Regions from separate parts of the Marinobacterium sp. YM272 genome, predicted to be linked through region 1. Evidence: predicted binding sites of a transcription regulator. Region 1 holds the regulator's gene; the other holds the start of a gene.
What was found. Region 1 encodes sigma-54, which starts transcription at its own class of promoters, with help from an activator protein. Its sites were predicted from a motif close to TGGCACNNNNNTTGCTNT; they were not measured.
Positions count from the first base shown of each region.

Region 2: a site for sigma-54 is predicted at 1,922-1,939, ahead of ACQUQP_RS02395 (amino acid ABC transporter substrate-binding protein). Genes of this name have one in related genera too.

Region 1 is NZ_CP194171.1:1,365,229-1,370,972, forward strand. Features, by position in the region: gene rapZ (RNase adapter RapZ) at 1-216, opposite strand, end outside; gene ACQUQP_RS06310 (PTS sugar transporter subunit IIA) at 216-683, opposite strand; gene hpf (ribosome hibernation promoting factor) at 711-1,001, opposite strand; gene ACQUQP_RS06320 (RNA polymerase factor sigma-54) at 1,054-2,562, opposite strand; gene lptB (LPS export ABC transporter ATP-binding protein) at 2,615-3,340, opposite strand; gene lptA (lipopolysaccharide transport periplasmic protein LptA) at 3,337-3,855, opposite strand; gene lptC (LPS export ABC transporter periplasmic protein LptC) at 3,845-4,414, opposite strand; gene ACQUQP_RS06340 (KdsC family phosphatase) at 4,416-4,952, opposite strand; gene ACQUQP_RS06345 (KpsF/GutQ family sugar-phosphate isomerase) at 4,952-5,744, opposite strand, start outside.
Region 2 is NZ_CP194171.1:502,414-508,157, forward strand. Features, by position in the region: gene ACQUQP_RS02390 (amino acid ABC transporter permease) at 1-717, opposite strand, end outside; gene ACQUQP_RS02395 (amino acid ABC transporter substrate-binding protein) at 817-1,839, opposite strand; gene glnE (bifunctional [glutamate--ammonia ligase]-adenylyl-L-tyrosine phosphorylase/[glutamate--ammonia-ligase] adenylyltransferase) at 2,256-5,162, shown strand; gene ACQUQP_RS02405 (branched-chain amino acid aminotransferase) at 5,235-5,744, opposite strand, start outside.

The DNA.
Region 1 (5,744 bases):
CTCTGGGAAGGCGTGCAGGTTGCTGATCAGGTTGCGGGCGTCGATGCTGACGGCCAGGCGTCCCGGGTGTTCCGGGTCGCCGAGCATCTGGTCGATCAGGTCAGGCAGAAGACGGGCTGGCAGGTTGTCGATGCAGTAGAAATCAACGTCTTCGAGCGCCTGCAAGGCTGTGCTTTTGCCTGAGCCGGAGCGACCGCTGATCACGACAAGCTTCATTAAGCCCCCAGTTTCTCCATCTGCGTTATGAAGGTGGAGTAAAGCTCGGCGGAGGTCTCACAGCCGCGCAGCTTTTCCCTGGCGTCGCGCTGGCTGAACAGCTCGGCCAGTCCCGCCAGTGTCTGCAGATGCTCCTCTGCGCCGTCTTCGGGCACCAGCAGGAAGCAGAGCAGGTCCACGGGCTGGTTGTCGATAGCGTCAAAGTCTATCGGCGTCGCCAGTGTCATCACCAGTGCCACCGCGCTTTCGCAGGCGGGCAACCGGCAATGGGGGATCGCAACGCCATCACCGATACCGGTACTGCCAAGGCGTTCCCGGTTCAACAGACCGGCAAAGATCTCTTCCGAGGGGGGATTACCAGACTGGCCAGCGAGAGTATCGCTGGCCAGTTCGAGGGCTCTTTTTTTGCTGACGACATCGGCGTGACAGAGAGTGCGCGATTCGTTCAGCAGTTCAGTTAAGTTCATTATCTGACAGGAGCGTCCGGTTTTCGTTTATTTGTGCGCCTTCATCTTTTCCTTGTGCTTGATGATCTGGCGATCAAGTTTATCCACCAGTCCGTCGATGGCTGCATACATATCATCGTGTTCGTGCGTCGCGAAAATCTGGCCGCCGGCCAGGTGAAGATCGGCTTCGGCCTGTTGACGCTGCTTCTCAACGCTCAGAGTCACCTGGGTGTTGGTGATGTTATCGAAATGGCGCTCCAGTTTGTCAAACTTGGTACGAACATAGTCGTTAAGGGCATCGGTCAGTTCGACATGATGGCCAGTGATGTTGATCTGCATACGTTTTCTCCTAGTCACAATGCACGCTTTTTTATCGTGCTTTCCACTTCAATTAAACCAGACGCTTCCGCTCATTAGAAGGCGGAATTGCCATCGCTTCACGATATTTTGCAATCGTGCGTCTGGCGACGTTGATTCCCTGTTCGTCCAGCAGTTGAGCGATCTTGTTATCGCTGAGCGGTTTGCCCGGATTTTCCGCTGACACCAGCTTTTTGATCAGCGCGCGGATGGCGGTGGAGGAGGCTGCGCCGCCGTCCGAAGTGCTGACATGGCTGGAGAAGAAATACTTCAGCTCAAAGATGCCGCGCGGCGTGTGCATGTACTTTTGTGTGGTGACGCGCGAGATGGTCGATTCATGCATGCCCACCGCTTCGGCGATGTCATGCAGCACCATCGGTTTCATCGCCTCTTCGCCCTGTTCAAGAAAATCGGACTGGCGTTCAACGATCTCTGTGGCCACCTTCAGCAGGGTGTCGTTGCGGCTCAGCAGGCTCTTAAGGAACCAGCGCGCCTCCTGCAGATGGTTCTTGAGGAAATTGTTGTCGGCGCTGTTGTCGGCGCGTCGGATCAGGTCAGCATACTGGGCGTTGATCCGCAGTTTCGGCGCGGCCTCGGGGTTGAGGTTGACCGCCCACTCACCCTTGATTTTGGTGACCACCACGTCGGGGATGACATATTCCGACTGGCTCGGATTGATCATCGCGCCGGGTTTCGGGTTCAGCGACTGGATCAGGCGGATGATCTCCTGCAGTTGCTCTTCCTTCACCCGCATACGCCGCAGCAGGGTTTTGTAGTCGTGGTTGCCGAGCAGTTGCAGGTGCTCGCTGACCAGCCTGAGTGCGTCCTGCAGGTACGGGGTGTCGGGGTCCAGCTGGCGCAGCTGGATCGCCAGGCACTCGCTCAGGTCGCGGGCTGCAACGCCGGGCGGGTCGAACTGCTGGACACGGTGCAGGACTGCTTCGATCTCGTCCTGCTCGGTCTCGATGAAGTCTTCCGGGTACTGGCGGGTGAACTGCTCGATCAGCTCTTCCACTGACAGGGTGAGATAACCATCCGGCTCGATACCGTCGATGATCGCTTCAGCCACCAGACGGTCGTTATCGCTCATCGGTGTCAGGTTGAGCTGCCAGATCAGGTGGTCCTGCAGGGTCTCGTCGCGGGTGTCGTTATCGCCCGGTTCCCAGTCATCATCGCGCGCGGGAGCGGAGGCGGCCGGGGTCGTCTGGTAAGTGTCATCCCAGGAACTGTCAGTGGTCAGCTCGGTCGGGATATCCTCGCTCCAGCTGTCTTCCGGGGTATCTTCGTAGCTTTCTTCGCGCTCGGATTCGCCACTTTCGGCGGCTTCAGGTTTTTCCTGGGTGTTATCGCTCTCATTGCCGTCGTCGCTGCCCGGCAGTTCGTTATCCTCTTCGCTGACCTCGAGCAGCGGGTTGCTCTCCAGCGCCTGCTGGATCTCCTGCTGCAGATCCAGCGTCGATAGCTGAAGCAGACGGATCGCCTGCTGCAGCTGTGGCGTCATGGTGAGTTGCTGACCGATTTTGAGCTGTAAGGATTGCTTCATACTACTACGCGATAAACCATTACTGGGTCGGTGTTAGTGGCGCCCCAGGCTGCTAGAGCCTGAACTGCTCGCCAAGGTAAGCCTGACGTACCTGCTGGTTTGCCAGGATCTGTTCCGGGTTGCCCTGCGCCAGGATCCCGCCGTCACTTACAATATAGGCGCGCTGACAGATATCGAGCGTCTCACGTACGTTGTGATCTGTGATCAGCACGCCGATGCCCCTGTCCTGCAGGTGTCTTACCGTCTGCTTGATATCCCCGACGGAGATCGGATCTACGCCTGCAAACGGCTCATCCAACAGGATGAAGTGGGGCTCGGTTGCCAGGGCGCGTGCGATTTCCACGCGGCGGCGTTCACCGCCTGACAGCGACATGCCGATGCTGTGTGTCAGATGGGTGATATGAAACTCTTCGAGCAGCTGTTCCAGCTTGGCTTCACGCTGCGCCTTGCTCAGGTCTTTGCGTGTTTCCAGGATGGCAAGCAGGTTGTCTTTAACGCTGAGCTTGCGAAATATGGACGCTTCCTGCGGCAGGTAGCCGATACCGGAACGGGCCCGGCCGTGCATCGGTAGCCGGGTAATGTCGTCCTGGTTGATGCGAATCTGGCCGTGATCCGCCTTGATCAAACCGACGATCATATAAAAACAGGTAGTCTTGCCGGCGCCATTGGGGCCCAAAAGGCCAACGACCTCGCCGCTGCTGATCTGCAGCGATACATCACGCACGACCTGGCGGCTTTTGTAACTCTTGGCCAGGTGGAGGGCTTCAAGCTGCATCATGGGTTGTCTCCAGCCTGCTTGGGCTGAATCACCATTTTGACCCGTTGGTCGCCGCTTTCGCTGCTGAAGGCGTTAACTATCGCTTTGTCCATGTTGTAGACAATGCGCTGGCCGGAAAATGTGTCTTTTCCCTGTTCGACGCGGGCTTCCTGCGTGATCGTGATTTCCTGCCGGTTTACCCGGTACTCCATGCGCAAACCGTAGGCATGGGTGACGGGGTCATCGGCGTTGGGTTTTTGTTCAAATTCTGCCGGTCGACCAATAGATACGATACGGTCTACATCGCCGTCCGCGCTGCGGTAAAGCTCGACCTGGTCGCCGCGAATTTTCATCGAGCCCTGTTCGATTTCCACGTTGCCCCGGTACACGGTCACGCCGGTGTTGTCGTTCATGCTGGCGCTGTCGGCGCCGATCTGGATCGGCTGGGATGAATCCTCGGGAAGCGCCATGGCAGGAGCCGACAGCCAGAATACCAGGCTGCAGATCGCGGCAGGAAGGGTCGGTTTAAGGCGCATTGTATCTACCCTTTACGTTAGAAAGCAGTTCAACCCGGCGCTCGTCGAAGTACACCTCGAGACCGGTGGTTTCGGTGCGCTCGTCTTCGCGAATCAACGTGGCGGGGGCGTCTGTCTCGGCATAATCCCTGGGTGGGTAAACGCTGAGCGTACTGGTTGTCAGTACCGAGCCGGGCCCGGATAGCGGATTATGGTTAACCTCCACATCGCCTGCAAGCTGAATCTCACTCTGATCATCCAGCACCCAGCCTTCGTTGGCGCGTATTTTGTATGCCCCACCCTTATCCTGCGGCATCAGCGTGCTGGGCTCAAGTAGCTTGCTGGAGTTGAGCCTGGGGTAGTGGCGCAGTTCGGGGGTTGTCCAGCTGCGTTGAAAAGAGCCGTCCTCACCCCAGTAGCGGGTCTCGGCATCGCGCATGAAGAAGTCGATACTGGTATCCGTATCCTGGCGCAGCGTCTTTTCCTGCGGCAGGTTGTTGCCGGCAAAACCCCACCAGAGCAACAGTGGCGTGAGAATCGCCAGGGCAACAAGCAGCCGCACTCGTCCCGCAGTCAGCACGTCAGAGGTACTCCTCAAGGATCGGCATCAGTTTCTCCTGGGCGGCGAGAACCAGTTCGCAGATCTCGCGTCCTGCACCCTGGCCCCCGGGCGTGGTGCTGACCCAGTCGGCCTGTTCGCGTACGTACCAGTGGCCATTCGGTACCGTGGCGCCAAAACCGGCACAGCGGATGGCGCCGAGATCGGGCAGGTCATCGCCGATATAAGCGGTGGATTCTGCATCGAACCCGGTTTCCTGCCAAAGCTCCTCCAGCGCAATGCGCTTGTCTTCCCGCCCCTGGCGCAGGTAGTTGATTCCCAGGGCTTCGGCGCGCAGTTCGACCTGGGGTGAGCGGCGTCCGGTAATAATGGCGCTTTTGATGCCGCCCTTGTGCAGCAGCTTGATGCCGAGGCCATCAAGGATACTGAACGACTTAATTTCACGGCCGTCGGCAAGAAAGTTGAGCTGACCGCTGTTGAGTATGCCGTCGACATCAAATACCACCAGCCTGACTTTTTTGAGTTTGGCCAGTTGTTCCTGGGATAGAGATTCGAGCATCAGATAACTCCCGCTTTCAGCATATCGTGCATGTTCAGGGCGCCCACCGGGCGATCGTTTTCATCCACCACGATCAGGGCGTTGATCTTGCGGCTCTGCATGATCTGCAGTGCTTCGGCGGCAAGAATGCCCGCTTTGATGGTGGTGCAGTTGGCGGTCATAACCTGGTCGATCGGTGTCTGCTTGAGGTCGACCTCCTGGTCCAGCGTACGACGCAGGTCGCCGTCAGTGAAGATGCCAACCAAGGCACCGGACGTATCCGTGACCGCGGTCATGCCCAGGCGTTTTTGCGTCACCTCCAGCAGCGCATCGCGGATGGAGGTCTCCACATCGACGTGGGGTACTTCGTTGCCGGTATGCATGATGTCATCGACCAGCAGCAGCAGGCGGCGACCCAGAGCCCCGCCGGGATGGGAAAAGGCGAAGTCCTCGGCACTGAATCCGCGTGCTTCCAGCAGGGCGATCGCCAGAGCATCGCCCAGCACCAGCTGTGCCGTGGTGCTGGAGGTCGGGGCCAGTCCCAGCGGGCAGGCTTCCCGGTCAACCGGTATGTGCAGACTTACATCAGCCGCCTGGGAAAGGGTCGACTCGGGTTTGGCAGTGATGCTGATCAGCGGCGCCTGCATCCGTTTGATCAGTGGCAGGATCGTCACCACCTCGGCGGTTTCGCCGGAGTTGGACAGTGCCAGCACCACATCGTCCCGGGTGAACATGCCCAGGTCACCATGGCTTGCCTCGCCCGGGTGTACAAAGAAAGAAGGTGTTCCGGTGCTGGCCAGGGTGGCCGCGATC
Region 2 (5,744 bases), 860 kb from region 1:
TACCAGCAGAGGCAGACCGATAATCAGGCCGAGTGAGGCCCAGCCTACCGGGAAGATCTTGCCGGTGGCGTCCTGACGCTTATGCGCCCATTTTCGCATCAGCCAGGTGGCCACGATCGCTACGGCCAGGGCGATCCAGACCAGGTCGAAGCCGGGTTCTGCCACTGGCGCCGGCATCGACAGGCCGCGGATATTCAGGTAGCTGCCGAGAAATTCGATACTCTGACGCGGCGAGGGCAGGGCGCGCAGCACCGCGAAGTACCAGAAAAAGATCTGCAGCAGCAGCGGGATATTACGGAAGATCTCGATATACAGCGCGGACAGCCTGGAGATCAGCCAGTTGTCCGACAGGCGCGCCACACCCAGGATAAAGCCGAGGATGGTCGCTGCAATGATGCCCAGCACCGAGACCAGTACGGTATTAAGCAGGCCGACAACGAAGGTGCGACCGTAACTGGAGGCTTCGGTGTACTCCACCAGTGACAGTGGAATACCGAACCCGGCTTCCTGGGACAGGAAGTCGAAACCGGTGGTGATACCGCGCTGCTCCAGGTTGCTGAGGGTGTTCGAAACGATAAACCAGACGAAGCCGCCCAGCACCAGTACCAGCAGCACCTGAAACAGCAGGGCGCGCTTGGCAGGATCGTTCCAGAACTTGATTTCGTGCTCCGTCTCGGAAGGAGGGGAGCTGTTGTTTCGGTTAGTGTCCGATGCCATCTGTTTGCCTCTCCATGCCCTTTAAGGGCTTGCCCTGTTACCGGGCCTAATCGGATGCATAAGGCCGCCCGAAGGCGGCCTTATGTGACTAACGGATGCTTAGCGGATCGGCGAGGCATACATGATGCCGCCGTTGTTCCACAGGTTGTTGATACCACGGGCGATATTCTGCGGAGAGTCTTCACCCACATTACGGGCGAAGGATTCACCGTAGTTACCCACCTGCTTGATGATCTGGTATCCCCAGTCATCGCTGATGCCCATGCCTTCAGCCAGGCCGGACTCACCGCCGAGCAGACGCTTGATGCTCGGATTGGTGCTGGATTCCTTCATCTCGTCCACGTTGGCAGAGGTAACACCCAGTTCCTCGGCGTTGATCATGGCGTTCAGGGACCATTTAACGATGTTGAACCACTGGTCATCACCCTGGCGCACGGACGGGCCGAGCGGCTCTTTGGAGATCACTTCCGGCAGTGCCACCACGGAGGACGGGTCGGTCATGCGGGTACGCAGGCCGTATGCCTGGGACAGGTCGGTGGTGAATGCATCACAACGGCCGGTATCGAAGGCAGTGGCTGCCTGCTCGTTGGTGTCGAACACTACCGGGGTGTGTTCCAGACCGTGGGTACGGAAATAGTCCGCCATGTTCAGCTCGGTGGTGGTACCGGACTGGACACAGATGGTGGCGCCATCCAGCTCCTTGACGCTGGTGAGGCCGAGATCCTTCTTCACCATGAAGCCCTGGCCGTCGTAGTAGTTCACGCCGGCAAAGTTGATGCCCAGCTGGGTGTCACGGGTCAGGGTCCAGGTGGTAACGCGGGACAGCATGTCGATCTCACCGGATGCCAGGGCGGTAAAGCGCTCCTTGGCGTTGAGCGGTGTGTACTTAACTTTGCTGGCATCGCCGAGTGATGCGGCGGCAACCGCGCGGCAGACATCGACGTCGAGACCGACCCAGTTACCCTGCTCGTCCGGAACGGAGAAGCCAGGTACGCCTGACGTTACTCCGCACTGTACATAGCCTCGCTCCTTAACCGCATCGAGTGTACCGGCTGCCTGAACGCCGGTGGCGGCAACGGCCAGGGAAAGTGTTGCGGTCGTAATAAGCGCTTTCTTCAACATGTAGAGTCCTCTCTGGTGACGTATCTTTTACAGCGAGAAATGGATAAGGCTTTTTTCTGTGTCTAAAAGCTTGACCATTCAGTTAGCAATTCCTGTTCCAAGGGTTTGATGCCAAGGCGAGCGCTCAAGGCCCGGCCCAGCGAACCGGGAACAGGTTTGTGTTTCATGGGTGTAACAGTCTCTGTATGTGTAGTCGTCAATCGACACTTATGCCAGCAAAAGCATGGAGTTAGGTCGCCAGGGAGTGGCCTATTATAAAGCCGCGATTTGGTCGCAGAACGCGGTAGGGCCGAGGCTGCCCGGGGTGAGGCATGCACCCGTAGAGTGCTTAGAAAAGCACGTTTATGGTGCGTCTGTTCGCACCAGGCTTTTCTGGTTTACAGTAAGGGCAGCGTAAATCTGAGGAGAACAGCAGGATGTTGGAGCGACTAAAAGCCGGAGTACCCGCGCATCTGCACGGTTTGCTGGAGGCGAACCTTCAGCGCATTGAGGCTGCGCTGGCGCAGGTCGGTGAGATACCCGAATCACTGCTGGAGGGGTTGCCGAGGATTCTGATCGGCAGTGACTATGTCTGTGAACAGCTGCAGCGGCAGCCGGAACTGTTGGCGCAGCTGCACGAGACTGGCGACCTCTGGCGCCGTTATGCGCCGGGAGAGCTGCGTGACCGGGCTGCGGCTGCACTCGCCGGCTGTGAGAACGACACCGAGCTGCACAGGCAGCTACGCCTGATTCGCCGTCGCGAGATGGTGCGTATCATCTGGCGGGATCTGAACCGTCTGGCGGACCTGGAGGAAACCACCGGCACCCTGACTGATATGGCGGACACGCTGATCGATCAGAGCCTTGCATGGCTGCATCAGCAGGCGGTGAAGCGCTGGGGACGTCCCATGGGACGCGACGCGTCTGGCGAGCTGGTAGAGCAGCAGATGGTGGTGCTCGGTATGGGCAAACTGGGCGCCCATGAACTGAACCTGTCCTCCGATATCGACCTGATCTTTGCCTTCCCGGAAAACGGTGAGACCGATAAGCCGGACAAGAACCTGAGTAACCAGGAGTTCTTCACCCGGTTGGGCAAAAAGCTGATCCAGTCGCTGGATAACACCACGGCGGATGGTTTCGTGTTCCGTGTCGATATGCGCCTGCGCCCGTTTGGCAGCGTGGGGCCGCTGGCCTGCAGTTTCGACGCGATGGAAACCTACTACCAGGACCAGGGGCGTGAATGGGAGCGCTACGCCATGGTCAAGGCCCGCGTGGTCGCCGGCGATCAGGCCCAGGGCGCGATACTGTTCGGTTTGTTGAGACCCTTTGTTTACCGCAAGTACATCGACTTCAGCGCGTTTGAGTCGCTACGCGAGATGAAGGCGCTGATTAACCGGGAGGTTAAGCTCAAAAACCGGGACCAGAACGTGAAGCTGGGAGCCGGCGGGATCCGTGAGGTGGAGTTTATTGCCCAGGCGTTCCAGCTGATCCGTGGTGGGCGGGACAAGCGGCTGCAGCAGCGTGAGTTGAACCGGATTCTGCCGTTGCTGCCGGAATGTGTCGGCATGCCGAAGCAGGTGGTCGACGAGTTGTTGGAGGCTTACCGCTACCTGCGCGATACCGAACACGCGCTGCAGGCACTGGCAGACCGACAGACGCAGGAGCTGCCCCGGGACGAGCAGGGCCAGGCGCGACTGGCGTTTGTAATGGGTGAGCTTGACTGGGCAGCGTTCAGCGAACGCCTGGATGGTTACCGGCGCCGCGTCTCCGCCCACTTCGCGGAGGTGATCGCCCCCGCCGAATCGGAACAGGCGTCGGAGGAGACCGACCGCAACGCCGATCACTGGCATGCTCTCTGGGATGCGGAGCTCGAAAGCGAGCCGGCCGAGAACTACCTGCGTCAGCTGGGCTTTTCCGAGCCGGCAGCGGCGCTGCAGCAGCTGCGTAACCTGAAGCAGCAAAGGACCGTGAAAATGCTACAGCAGGTAGGTCAGGAGCGTCTCCAGGCGGTGCTGCCCAAACTCCTGCAGGCGGTGGGCGCTACTGACAACCCGGAGCTGACTCTTGAGCGTGTGCTGCTGCTGATTCAGGCGGTGTTGCGTCGCTCCGCCTACCTGGTGCTGCTCAACGAGAACCCGGGGGCGCTGCAGCAGCTGGTGCGACTCTGTTCTGCCAGCTTCTGGTTTGCCGATCAGCTCTCTCATCATCCCGGTCTGCTCGATGAGCTAATCGATCCCCGCACCCTGTTTGCGCCACCGGACAAGGCGAAACTGAATGACGAGCTGCGTCAGGTGCTGGTACGTATCCCGGAGGACGATACCGAGCAGCTGATGGAGGCGCTGCGCTACTTTAAGCACTCCCATATGCTGCGCGTGGCGGCATCCGATATTACCGGTGCACTGCCGCTGATGAAGGTCAGTGATTACCTGACCTGGCTGGCCGAGGTGGTGCTCGATGCGGTGCTGGAGATCGCCTGGCGCGATATGACCGCCAAGTATGGTGTGCCCCAGAAGAGCCCGGGTGAGCCCTGTGATCCGGACTTCATCATTGTTGGTTACGGCAAGCTCGGTGGTATTGAGCTCTCTTACGGCTCTGACCTGGACCTGGTGTTTATCAACGAGGCGGATGCCAATCTGATGACCCAGGGTGGCAAGCGGGAGCTGGCCAACCCGGTGTTCTTTACCCGCCTGGGTCAGCGCATCATCCATATCCTCGGTACCCTGACGCCGTCCGGTCAGCTGTATGAGGTGGACATGCGTCTGCGTCCCTCGGGCAATTCCGGCCTGCTGGTGACCTCGTTGAGGGCATTCGAGCAATACCAGCAGAACGACGCCTGGACCTGGGAACACCAGGCGCTGGTGCGGGCCCGCGTGGTCAGCGGTAGCGAACGGGTGGCGCAAGCGTTCGATAAAGTGCGGGCAGATGTGCTGGGTCGACAGCGCGATCCTGAGGCACTCAAGACCGAAGTCCGCGAGATGCGCGAGAAAATGCGTCAGCAGCTGGGCACCTCGGCATCGCGCGAAGGGCAGGAGTTCAACCTGAAACAGGATCGGGGCGGTATCGTCGATATCGAGTTCATGGTGCAGTACCTGGTGCTGGCCAACGCTCATGAGCATCCGGAGCTGCTGCGCTGGAGCGATAATATCCGCATGCTGGAGTCGATCGAGGAAGCGGGGCTGCTGCCACCCGAGCAGGCGGAGGAGCTGCGCGAAATCTACAAGGCGTATCGCGCCTTCGGTCACCGCCAGACGATGCAGAACCAGCCGACGGTGGTCAGCGGCGATCAGCTGGGCGAGTACCGCGAACGTATCAGCGACTACTGGGCGCAGCTGATGGAGTCCTGAACGGGGCGGGTATGAAACGAAAAGACCGGGCGTTGGCCCGGTCTTTCTGTATCTGGGTTGTGTGCGCCGCGTTTAGATATCGAGCAGCCAGCCGAACTTGTCTTCGCTGCGGCCCCACTGGATATCGTTGAGGGCGCGGCGCAGTTTCACGGTGGTCTCACCGATACCGCCATTACCGACGCTGTGCTCCTTGCCGTTGTAGATCAGCGTGCCCACTGAGGTCAGTACCGCTGCCGTGCCGGACAGGGCGGCTTCGCAACCGGGTTTGGCGGCGCGCTCGAGCAGCTCATCAACGCTGAGCTGGCGTTCGGAGACGGTCATCCCCATATCGCGCGCCAGGGTCAGGATGGAGTCGCGGGTGACACCGTGCAGGAAGGTGCTGTCCAGTGCCTTGGTGATGATCTCGTTGCCGTCGATCAGCAGGAAGTTGGCGGCGCCGGTTTCCTGTACATCACCGCCGGGGCAGAACAGGACCTGGTCGGCCTGGAACTCGGCGCGGGCCTTCATGGTCGGCTGCAGCGCACCGGCGTAGTTGCCTCCGCTCTTGACCATACCCATGTGCGGCGGGCAGCGCATGTTCTT